3 regions of the Paenibacillus sp. FSL F4-0097 genome follow, and region 3 is predicted to be linked to each of the others. Evidence: predicted binding sites of a transcription regulator. Region 3 holds the regulator's gene; each other region holds the start of a gene.
What was found. The regulator Rex, encoded in region 3, represses fermentation and respiration genes when NADH is low (regulators of the CRP and FNR family bind a similar motif). The targets are predictions, from matches to a motif close to TTGTGAAATATTTCACAA.

Region 1 (4,295 bases), 2.6 Mb from region 3:
TTATCAGCCAAGTGACCTAGCAAACCTGGATCTTGGTGAGTGTAACCATTGTGGTCTTGTTGGAATACAGTTGAAGTTGCTACCACATTCAATGATGGAATATCCGCACGCCAGCTTTGATCTGTTGCTTTACGCAGCCATTTGAAATGCTGAGTAATCATCGAATCCACGACACGCAAGAAAGCTTCATAGCTTGCAAAGAAACCATGGCGACCTGTCAATACGTAACCTTCAAGCAAACCTTCTGCCTGATGTTCAGACAATTGGGAATCGATAACACGGCCATAAGAAGCTAGGAATTCATCATTCGGCTCAATCACTTGATCCAACCATTGACGTTTCGTCACTTCAAAGACAGGTCCCAGACGGTTGGACATTGTTTCATCCGGTCCGAAAATTCTGAAATTGCGGTTCTCTTCGTTCAGAGAGATAACATCTTTCATGTATTTACCCAGAACGGCCATGTCTTGTGCTATTACTTCACCTGGTTTGGAATTATCAAGTGCGAACTTACGGAAATTGGGTAAGTTTAGATCTTTAATCTGGTTGCCAGCATTAGTAACTGGGTTCATTCCCATACGTCTGTCGCCAGTTGGCAGAATCTCAGCAAGTTCAGCGTTCAGACGACCATTGTCATCAAATAATTCTTCTGGTCTATAGCTGTTCATCCACTCCAATAACGCTGGAGCATGTTTCATATTCTTTTGATCCACTGGAATCGGCACCTGATGGGCACGGAACGAGTTCTCATTCGGAACACCATCCCATTGCTTTGGACCCGTCCAGCCCTTAGGAGAACGGAAGACCAACATTGGCCAAACCGGACGCGTAAGGTCATTGTTGTCACGTGCATTCTTTTGAATCGCTTCAATTCTTTCTACGATGGTATCAAGCACCTTAGCCATTTCTGGATGCATTAGATCAGGATTTTCGCCTTCAACGAAGAACGGTTCCCAACCCATACCTTTAAAGTATGCAGTAATTTCTTCTTTGGATTGACGAGACAGAATCGTCGGGTTACTGATTTTGAAACCATTTAAGTGCAAGATCGGCAGAACTGCACCATCAGTAACTGGATTGATGAACCGGTTGGAGAACCATGAAGCCGCTAATGGGCCAGTTTCAGCCTCTCCATCGCCAATAACAACAGCGGAGATTAAATCTGGATTATCCAGAATTGCACCTACACCGTGGGATAGAGAATAACCTAATTCGCCACCTTCGTGGATCGATCCAGGTGTTTCAGGGGCAGCATGGGAAGCAACTCCACCTGGGAAAGAGAATTGTTTGAACAATTTCTTCAGACCTGAGATATCTTGTGTAATTTCCGGATAAATTTCAGTATAGCTACCATCGAGATAGGAGTTCGAAACCATGACCTGACCGCCATGACCAGGACCCTCGATATAGAACATATTCAAATCATATTTAGTAATGACCCGATTCAAATGGGCATAAATAAAGTTCTGGCCGGGAATAGTTCCCCAGTGTCCAATTGGCTTAATCTTTACGTCTGCTTCTTTCAGCGGTTCTCTTAACAACGGATTATCTTTCAAATACAGTTGACCTACAGAGATGTAGTTAGTTGCGCGCCAGTATGCATCAAGCTTCTCTAAATAAGTTTTTGATGAGTAATCAACATCCATGGATAATACCATTTCTTCCACTCCCCAAAATTTTTTCTGTGTCTACATTGCCGTAATTTCTTCCACAAGTACATCATACCGCCGCCAAAAATTAATTCAACCTTTTCAACAAATGATACGGTCCAATTTTGTGAAAATATGAACATAGTATGAAAAACGGTGTCAATTGTCTGTAAAAATACGTCAATATTAATATATATGTAAAAATATGGGCTGTAGTTTGCGGGGATATTTGCTACTCGTCCTTCATCTATTTTGCGCAAAATAAAAAAAATAAGACCGAGAAAAATTCCCCAGTCTTACTTTTAATGAACGGACACAAAGGTATTAAATTTTAAGTATTTATAGTGGAAGCGCATATGGGAGAATTCAAAGGGTGTGCCATTATCTAAAAAGAAAATCCCTTCCATAATGCTTACTGGTTCATTCGCCTGCAAATGCAGCAGCTCTTGATCCGTAGCCTCAGAGGGTTCTGCGGATATCGATAAAAAGGATTTGGTTACCGCCAGGTTCCGTGAATCCTCCAAATAATTAAAGATAGATCCTTCAATAATAGTCTGATTTAAGTTCTGCACGATTTTGATTGGGATATAACCCGTTTCAATCATAAAGGGTTCATCATCAAAAAGACGCAAGCGAACGATTTTGTATACAAAATCATGTGGTCCTAAAAACAGATCCCGTTGCAGTTCTTCCGTTGGTGGAATGACCTCGAATTTCAGAACTTTAATCTTTGGCTTCTTCCCATTCATTTGAAAATTGTCGGTGACACCTAAATTAGAGCCTTCGTAGTTAAAAATAGATTCATTTTTTATGTATAAAGGATTTATAAATGTCCCTGAGCCACGCTTTTTAAAAATAATGCCGGCATTTGCCATTTTAGTCAGAGCACTTTTAATAGAACTACGACTCACTTGATAAGTTTCACTAAGCGTTCGTTCATCCGGTAATTTCATATCGGGAAACTGCCCAGCAAAAATTTTCATTTTTAAGTCATCAATAATTTGTTTGTAGACAAACTGTGTCATGAAGTACTCCTTTTCAGGTCGATACAAGTTTTATTTCAATCTTTACTATAACATAATAACCAGACGTTTATAATCTATCCGGCCACCTTATTTACGACGGCGATTTGTCATGCGATTGTACATCACTAAACCGGCAATGACCATGCCCAGCGTTCCCATACTACTCGCTGCTTCAGCCTGCATACCAAACAAAATGCACAGGTTAGTGACCAAGCTTTTTGTAAGTACAGCAACAATAATTAACATCAACGGGCGCCAAATGTTGTATCTTCTCATCCAGGCAACACTCCTAATCCAATTTTCTCAAACTATCGATCGATTTCATCTATTATATCACAAGATGGTAACCGCATTCATTTCCTATAACCGTAAAGGAATCGAAGCCGACCTGCTATTTTTTATTAATTCTATATCTTAAAATGGTTTTCAACTTTTCGTGTTCTACTTTTCTAGCATCCGACAGATAAATTTCTCTATGAACAAGCGTTTTTAGCACATAATTGTTTTCATCTATAAACATTTTTAATTGTTGGAATGATTCAGGTTCACTATCATATGAACCAATATGCAAGATTTGCACCGATAAGCCATCTTCTAATTCATCAAAATATGCCTCTTTCAATAGGGGGTGAGGTTTCTTTTTATTTACTATCTCAAAAGCTCTTTCTACCGTCTCTCTTGTTACAAAATCCGGTTGTCTTATCATTATTGTATATAGTAATTCATCTTTTATTAAATCCTTGTGATTTCTACCTTCCTCTGTCAAATCCCATAATCCTTCGAGTGGATATACCGTATAATCAAAATAACCCTCCGGAGTAAATCCATTTTTAGGCATCATTTTCACCGCATAGGCCAGAGAGTATAGAACCCCGACTCTTTCTGAAAAATCCTCATGATTAGGATCACCTTTACCTTTTATACAGATGAATTTCTGTTTCCCAACTTCTAATAATTGCGGCTTAGCTTTGGGTTGATATAACTCCTTTTCATGCTTTCTATATTCATGTTTTGGCATTTTACTTCCCTCTATCTTTTTCTGTATTCTAGCCTAGCGAACGTGACGTCTATGCGTCATATTCGCTTTCAATTCCTCAGCTCCTCCTATCCGTCAATTACGCCTTTATTCGACTTTTGGTCTGGACTTATCCTTTTTCACGGATTATAATAACGAATGCACACCAAAAGACGAACATTAAGGCGGAAATTATGAGAAAATATATGCAAATATTCCTAGGCACTTCATTTTCTAGCCTATCCCCAAAAGAAATTCAAATTTTAAAGGACCATCTTTTCTGTATCAACACGGATGGGATGATAGAAATGATTGTTGCACCGAAGCACCCCGACTATCAACCCTTGCTTGATGCTTATCAAGGTCAGGACAATTTTCATGTATTAGCTGAAGGCCAGTATTTTTTGCCCGGCTTTATCGACCTGCATGTTCACGCGCCACAATGGGCTCAATCTGGAACTGCATTAGATATTCCACTCTATGATTGGCTAAATACTTCTACCTTCCCACTGGAGTCTAAATTCTCGGACCTGGCTTTTGCAAAAAAAGTCTACGATGACGTGGTTGGCACTTTGCTCGCAAACGGAACAACTACAGCACTTTATT
Region 2 (4,295 bases), 3.2 Mb from region 3:
ATCCATCTTTTTTAAAAACCGATTATCAGCGATTAAACTTTTCACTCTCTTCGTTGTATTAGGCCCTTTCGGTGTGCTACCTCTTCTATTCAGCAAAATCCACCGTAGACATGCCCAGGCTTCAAAGATTTCAAGTTCTTCCTGATCTATATCATTTTCCAATAGATAAGCAGATCGGAACACATCAGCATAACGCTCGGAGATATATATTTTCAGCAGAATAAGTGACCAGGCAAAATCATATCTAGAGTCTCCCAACTGGCCGTTCGTCCAATCAATTATGGTATATCGCTCTTTATCCTCCACTATATTTCCGATATGAAAATCCCCATGAATGATACAGTCTTGCTTCATTGGAGTTTGCTCAACAAGAATAGTCAACACATTAGAAATATCAGATTGTTCTTTGGCTTCAGGGAAAAAGTAGCCGATGAAATTGTATTTTGGCAGTTGTATATTTCCAATCTCTTCAACGCGAATTTTATGTATTTTTGCTAATAGGCTTGCGAGTTCCTTCATTTTCCTGGTATTCATTTTATGAATAGGGGTTCCGTCAAAACTTGTTAACAACACCTTATCTCCATCCAAATTGATTCCCCAGCCCACTGGTTTAGAGACGGCTACTCCTCGTTCGGATAGAACATCCAATAAACGATATTGAAACTGGACATCCGGTCTGGATTCCTTATTCCATGTTTTCAGTACATAGCTCTCTTGATCAGAATTAATCCTTATGACCTCAGCTTCAAATCCTTGATCCATTGTATGCGCAGTTAAGCTGTCTTCCTGATTTAATAAGTCGTTTATGATTTTGTTGTGCTCTAGCCAATTTATGAGAGATATAGGAGTTTTCAAAAATGGTTCTTCCTTTCGGAGTCAGCTACAACAGATTTACGCAACCCAAAACTACAAATAACATAAAATAGATTGTTCTATCCAGTACATAAATACAGTATCCGGGCTTTTCTTTTCAAACTTTTTCATTTTTAAATACATGTCCATTCCATCAGAAACATCATGCCATAAATCCGTAAATACAAAATCATATTTTTCCTTAGACATATGTTGTTCTGCATATTCGAAAGCATCTGCTTGGATAAGCCTGATCTTGTGAGCATTACTGAATTGTGGCAGTACGTATTTATTAAATAGATCAATGACATCTTGATTTTTTTCAACAACCGTTATGCTTTCAACATTATCTTTTTCAGAAACCATATAAGCATAATAGCCAAGCCCAAGCCCAAACGTAAGAACATTCCCAAACGCTTTATCTACAGCTTCTTTCATTGTTTCTATTTCATTAGGCGTGATCGTCATCCAGATTCTATCATTCTCCAATACGGCCGGGAACATGAATTCAGTTTGAAAAAAGCCAACCTGAGGAATTTGTCTTCCCTCTTCTGTCCGGATGATATCATTGCAAACAAAACCTTCAAAAGGTTTATATTTTTCATATTTTAATTCACTATTATTAATCTTTATAGTTGGTATCTTGATATTTTTATAATATGGATTGTCATAATATTCATTTGCATCAAGCTTATGAAGCATATTGCTAAAATATTGGTTGAACAATTCCTTATCATCAACATTATCAACCGTATCCATCCCAAAAGCAGCAGCCAGCATTAAACCAAAAGCGTATTCATAAGATACACCACAGTTTACGATTTCTTCAATTTCTTCTTTGTTAATAAAGTCGGGGGTATTATTCAAATAGCGGCTTAGTAAAGCAAACACTTTATAGTTATCTTCTTTTACCTTTTCTTTTATTACATTATTAAATTCCATATTCTCACCTATTAATTAGAATTTGTTTCTATGTCTCATGTTAGTCTTTCCGGATTGACTAGTAGGCAATACTCTCATTTTACCATTTAAAAATCCAGAAGAACAAAAACCGCTTTACTAATCCGTGACAGTTACCACTTCTACAGTGAGAAAATCTTACGTCAAAACCTTCTAATTGCAAGGTCTATGATCCATTTTTCAGCTAATCTGCTCAATATTTCGTTACCCTATGTTAGAATAGACGACTTGTATAATTTGTGAAAACTTTCACTAATAGTCATGATTGATGGTATACTTAATAAGAAGATGAACTAAAGAGAATAACGATGGAAACTGTGGACGTAACCGTAGAAGATTTGAAGTTAGGAGAATAACAGCGACGCGCGCGCTTCTCCACTTCCAACTCCCTCTGATACTTCCTTTCTTTTTTGTCGGGTTCTTTTGGTACATCTTAATAGAGAAATATAAAAGTGGAGGGTTAACAATGAAAAAGAAAGCAGCTGGTGCTCTGAGTCTCGTCCTCTCTGTCATGCTCGTTACCGCAGGTTGCGGTAATGGAAACGACAAGGTGAACGAGAGCAAGAGTAATAACAACGAGAAAAAAGAAGTTGAAGCCGTCTCCGGGGCATCTGAAGCAAGCTACACACCATTCGATCAATTAAAAGATAAATATGATATCATCATTGTCGGTGCGGGTGGTGCGGGAATGTCCGCGGCGCTTGAGGCCAAAGAGAAAGGCATGAACCCTGTTATTTTGGAAAAAATGCCGGTTGCCGGCGGGAACACAACCAAATCCTCTTCGGGAATGAACGCTTCTGAAACAAAATTCCAAAAAGAACAAAACATTGAAGACAGCAATGATTTATTTTATGAAGAGTCATTAAAAGGTGGCCATGACACTAACGACAAAGAAATGCTTCGTTTCTTCGTTGATAATTCCGCGAGTGCGATCGATTGGCTGGATTCCATCGGAATCCGCTTGAACAATATCACCATTACAGGCGGCATGAACGAAAAACGTACACACCGTCCTGAAGATGGCTCTGCTGTGGGTCAATACCTTGTCAAAGGTTTAGTGAAAAACGTACAAGAGAAAGAAATTCCACTTTTCGTGAATGCTGATGTCAAAGAAATTACCGAAAAAGACGGCAAGGTTAATGGCGTTAAAGTCCTCTTTAACCAAACAGAGGAAAAAACAATTACGGCAGATGCTGTCGTTGTAACCACTGGCGGGTTCGGTGCCAATATGGATTTGATCTCCGAAGTAAGACCTGACTTGGAAGGCTACGTTACTACTAACCAAATCGGCAGTACCGGAGACGGCATCAAGATGATTGAGAAACTCGGAGGCACAACCGTCGATATGGATCAAATCCAAGTTCACCCGACTGTGCAGCAAGAAAAATCCTACCTCATTGGCGAAGCTGTTCGTGGGGAAGGCGCTATCCTTGTTTCCAGTGAAGGTACACGCTTCACCAACGAATTGGATACCCGTGATAAAGTAACGGCTTCCATTAATACACTGCCTGAAAAAGCAGCTACGCTGGTCTTTGATTCCGGTGTTAAATCCCGTGTGAAGGCTATTGAACAATATGACAAAATGGGTTTCGTGATTCAGGCGGATTCCATCGAAGCTTTGGCCAAAGAAATCGGTGTTCCAGAGGATAAGCTGGCAACAACGCTTGATACTTGGAACAGCGCCGTTAAGAATAAAAAGGATGCCGAATTTGGCAGAACTACAGGAATGGACAATGACCTGTCCACTGGTCCTTTCTACGCTATTAAAATTGCTCCTGGGATTCACTACACCATGGGTGGCGTGAAGATCAATACGAACACAGAAGTTCTAAATAAAGATGGTGAAGCTATTCCTGGTCTGTTTGCGGCTGGTGAAGTTACAGGCGGCTTACACGGACAAAACCGGATCGGCGGCAACTCTGTTGCAGAAATCATTATTTTCGGCCGTCAAGCTGGGATCAAATCTGCTGAATTCATAAAAGCAAAATAAGTAGATAATAGATACTATAAGCCTCACAGCAAAAAGCTCAAGCATCGGCAAGTTAGCCGCTGGCTTGAGCTTTTTTAATGTAATTAATCGCCAATAGTCCGGATAATAGTATCAAACGGATCTAATTCCAACGTTTGTTGTCCATATTCTGTATCAATCGTAGTTTTTTGAAGCTGGTCGCTATTGTTAATCACGACGAGTATTTTACTTTCTGGATAATACGCACACTCTGTATATAAATTATCCGTAATATACTTTGTGTCCTTTAACTCATTCCCGGCATAACGAATCACATTTAACAGCAATCTTGTATTTTCAAAGCTTAAGGTGAAAGAAGGCAGGTAGATCCCCTTTCCTTTACCAAAGGTATGGGCAGACAATGTTATCATCCCACTCTTTTCACACAATACCGCTGCCGAGCCATCCGTAAGATAAATGTTATTTTTAGGTGTTATACTGGCTCCTTCAGGCACTAAACCTTGCTCATCTCTAG
Region 3 (4,295 bases):
TATCCAAAATTTCATAATTTTCTAGCTTTCCCAGCCTTAAAATGTACAAAAGGCCGCAACTTTTGCTAAAAGCAAAAAGTCGCAGCCTATTATTTATTCGTTATTCTCCAGACTTAACGCTTCAATAAACCTTCGAAGGCTTCTTGCGCTTTACGCCGGATAGCTTCCTCATCCAGGGTTAAGCATTGTCCATGCTTGATGACCTGTTTACCATTCACCCACACATGCTCAACATCCTTAGCGCTAGCAGAGTAAACTGCATGAGACAACAGATCTGTGTGTGGCAGCAAATGCGGCTGATCTATATCAATTGCAATGAAATCAGCTTTCATCCCAACAGCAAGTCTACCTACATTATTTAAAAAGATGGACTGGGCGCCATATTCTGTAGCCATACGTAGAGCTTCTGGAGCTGGAACAGCCGTTGGATCACCGCTGACACCCTTATGAATGAGAGCTGCAAGCCGCATCTCTTCAAACATATCCAAGTTATTGTTGCTTGCCGCGCCATCCGTGCCAAGAGACACCTTCACACCAGCTTTTAGAAGATCAGTAACCCGAGCCACTCCGCTAGCCAGCTTCAAATTACTGCCCGGATTATGAGAGACACCCACATTATGGCGAGCCAAGATCTCAATCTCTTCATCATTTAAATGAACACCATGTGCAACTATCGAGGGACGTGTGAACATTCCAAGCTTCTCTAAGTGAGCTACAGGACGCAACCCGTAATCCGCCACATTTTGTTCCACTTCACGTTTCGTTTCGGACATATGCGTATGCATCGGTAAATCCAGATCATGCGCTGCCTGCACGAACTTAACCAGGAAGTCCGGAGGGCAAGTATAAGGGGCGTGCGGCGAGATCATAGTAGTAATTCTACCGTCAGCCTTTCCATGCCAGTTACGGGCAAAAGAAATCGCTTCCGCAAGCTTGTGATTCTGTACATCCTCTGGACATAACCCAATCACACCACGCATCAATACGGAACGGATACCTGATAACTCAGCTACCTCAGCTACTCGGTCCATATGATCATACATATCGAGGAAGGTCGTAGTTCCACCCTTCAGCATTTCCAATACAGATAAGGAGGTTCCCCAGTATACATCATCACCGGTGAACTTTTCCTCCATCGGCCACATCTTCTCCTGAAGCCACACTTGTAGCGCTAAATCATCTCCATATCCACGCAGCAAAGACATCGCCGCATGACCATGTGTGTTTACAAGTCCAGGCATGAACAGCAGACGGCTGCCATCAACCACTTGCACTCCAGCTTCCATCTGAGGCTCTTCTTTTCCTATGTAAGTGATTAAATCATCTTCAATAGTCATATATCCACTCAGAACCGGCTCATCCGTTCCCGGAGTCAGAAAATACCCGCCCTTAATTATCGTTTTATTGTTGTTCATGTTCGCTTTCTTCCTTTCCATCCCGCAAGTAATACGCAAGACTTTGCAGATCAGTTGTAAAATCAGCTGCATGCACCCGGATATTCGGTGGTGTCTTCAGAATCACAGGGGCAAAGTTCAAAATTGCTTCAATCCCAGAAGAAATGAGAATATCTGCTACATTTTGAGCTTCTGAATCAGGTACGGTAATAATGGCAATGCGAATACCTTGCTCACGAATCGTGCTGCCTAGTTCATCCATTGGTTGCACAGTAAGGGAGTTGATCTTACGTCCAACCTTAGGAGCGTACGAATCAAATATAGCGGTGATTTTCATAGTATCTTTGAGATATGCATTGTAATTAGACAAGGCATGTCCGAGATTACCTGCTCCAACTAAAGCTACATTAAGCTGTTGATCCAGCTTCAGGATATGACGGATTTTCTCAATAAGATACGTTACATCATAGCCGATACCTTTTCTGCCGAAGTCACCAAAATACGCTAAATCCTTACGAATCTGTGCGGGATTAAGATCAAGCTTTTGTCCAAGTTCCTGAGAGGAAACTGTTAATATTTCGCGATTCTGGAGATCATTCAAAAAACGCAAATACACAGGTAGTCTGCGAACAACGGCTTCTGATATTTTATCCGATTTCATATTTTTCCTCCTAAAAATAGTAATGTTCTTGTGAAAATCCATATTCAAACGTATACCTCTCCTTATTAAGGGCGGTACTGTAACTTACCGCCCTTAAGGATAAGGAGGAGCTAAACTGAAGACGAGCATTTTAAGAAGCGCCGCCATCCTCTAGCCATTCCGCTATGCGGGGGACCATTTGATCAGTCAGCATATGCTCCATTTTGGGACCAGGCAATGAATAAAGGAAATACTTCCCGTAATGAGATTCAATAACCCTTGTATCATAAACAATAACTATTCCGCGATCCTGCGCCGTGCGAACCAGTCTTCCGAATCCCTGCTTAAAGCGAATAACCGCTTGAGGAACAGACAATTTCATGAACGGATTCTTCTTCTGAGCCTGCAATAACTCCGACTTCGCTTCCGCCAACGGGTGATTCGGCGGTTGAAACGGAAGTCTCACGATGGCCAGGCAAGTCAGTGCTTCACCTGGAATATCTACACCTTCCCAGAAGCTGCTCGTCCCCAGCAGAACGGATGCTGCACTGTCCTGAAAGCGGCGGATCAGCTTGCTCCGGCTGCCACCTTCCACGCCTTGACCAAGCACCGTAATCTCTTGTGAGGCCAAAGCCTCTTTAAGCGGATCATATACCTGACGCAGCATTTTATAAGAAGTAAACAGAACCAGCATCCGCCCACGTGTTGTTTTGGCAGCTTCTGCTAACGACTGTACGAGTGTATCGACAAATCGAGCATCGCCCACACTGCCCTTCACACTAGGAAAATCACGCGGTATAACTAGAAGCGCCTGCTCGCGATACTTAAAGGGAGAAGGAAGGAGTGAGGTCATTAGACGTCCCTCTTCCGCAGCTTCGTTAAGTCCGAGATTATCAATCATAAACTGAAAAGATTTATCTACAGACAGCGTCGCCGAGGTAAGCACGATGCTTTTTTTCTTATCGAAGAACAACTCTTTAAGCTGGCTGCTAACATCCACAGGGACGGCATACATCTGCAGTGATTTGCTGCGGTAATTTCCATTTGCCTCCAGCCAATATACTACATTATCGTCATTCAGCCCCATAAAGAATCTTACTTGCTCACGTATGGAAGCCAAATCCTTAAATAAACCGCTAATATCAGTAACAAGACTGTCTGCTGAGGATTGGCTTTCCTGGTCACGCATCTCATTAAGCATTTTATCACCCTTACGGATGATGTCGCTTAACGTCAGATTCATAGTGTTCTCAAGCGCAACTAATTCATCCCAATCCTTCGACTTACGGGCGGGAAGCAAACGCATAACCAGTTGTCCCGCTTCCCCTGCTGCTGCATCACTGCGTTCCGGCAAAAGGCTGAACAGCTTGTCGCTGAGTGCATCCCAGGTTTCTTTGACAGTAAGCAGATCCGGGTAGATCCGATCGATGACTCCGCTCCATTCTGAAGCCTCTTCACTGCCTGACGACTGTAAGATCTGGCGCAGAGCAGGAAGCTGTCCGTTTCGGCTATCTTTATACAGTCGCGATAACGTGTGTGCCACAGTGAAATGCTTCATATGCATGCCAAGATGTTTACCAGCCACATCTTCTAAATGATGTGCTTCATCAATTACAAGATGCTCGTAAGCTGGAAGCAGCTGGTGCCCAGCTTTAACATCTGCGAATAGCTTGGAGTGGTTCGTAATGACCACGTCAGCAATCCCAGCTTCATGCTTGGCCCTATGATAATAGCATTTGCGGAACCAAGGACAGGAACGTCCCAGACAGGAATCGGTATCGCTTGCCACCGTCTCCCAGAAATCACCGCCCCGGCCGCTTAAATTCAGCTCTTCATCATCCCCTGATTCACTTTGAGTGAGCCATACGATCATCTGAGCTGCAGTAAGCGCATCTTCCCTTGGGCTTATAAAGTCCTTTTTATTAATTTTATGCTCAAACTTACGCAGACACAAATAATGTCCTCTTCCCTTAAAAATAGCAGCTTTAAACGGAAAAGGAACTACCTGCGTTAACAAAGGGATATCCCGCTCGCGCAATTGGTCCTGCAGATTAATGGTATGAGTGCTGACCATGACTTTTTCATTGGTGCGAACGCTTTGATAAATGGCAGGCAACAAATAACCGAGCGATTTACCGGTTCCTGTGCCCGCTTCGATCAGTAGGTGTTTGTCTTCGGCAAGTGCCGTCATCACCTCATTGATCATAATATCCTGAGCTTCCCGGCTTTCATACTGCGGTAATGTGTCTCTAAGTCGTTTG

Region 1: MHH86_RS01095 (phosphoketolase family protein) is a predicted target of Rex. The motif match lies at 1,775-1,792, and genes of this name have one in related genera.
Region 2: MHH86_RS03635 (flavocytochrome c) is a predicted target of Rex. The motif match lies at 2,050-2,067, and genes of this name have one in related genera.

The regions. Positions count from the first base shown of each region.
Region 1 is NZ_CP151965.1:227,682-231,976, reverse strand. It holds gene MHH86_RS01095 (phosphoketolase family protein) at 1-1,658, opposite strand, end outside; gene MHH86_RS01090 (GntR family transcriptional regulator) at 1,952-2,674, opposite strand; gene MHH86_RS01085 (hypothetical protein) at 2,762-2,950, opposite strand; gene MHH86_RS01080 (GyrI-like domain-containing protein) at 3,066-3,692, opposite strand; gene guaD (guanine deaminase) at 3,884-4,295, shown strand, end outside.
Region 2 is NZ_CP151965.1:825,193-829,487, reverse strand. It holds gene MHH86_RS03645 (aminoglycoside phosphotransferase family protein) at 1-762, opposite strand, end outside; gene MHH86_RS03640 (hypothetical protein) at 907-1,794, opposite strand; gene MHH86_RS03635 (flavocytochrome c) at 2,279-3,802, shown strand; gene gnpA (1,3-beta-galactosyl-N-acetylhexosamine phosphorylase) at 3,886-4,295, opposite strand, start outside.
Region 3 is NZ_CP151965.1:4,597,889-4,602,183, forward strand. It holds gene MHH86_RS20620 (amidohydrolase) at 114-1,415, opposite strand; gene MHH86_RS20625 (redox-sensing transcriptional repressor Rex) at 1,402-2,055, opposite strand; gene dinG (ATP-dependent DNA helicase DinG) at 2,186-4,295, opposite strand, start outside.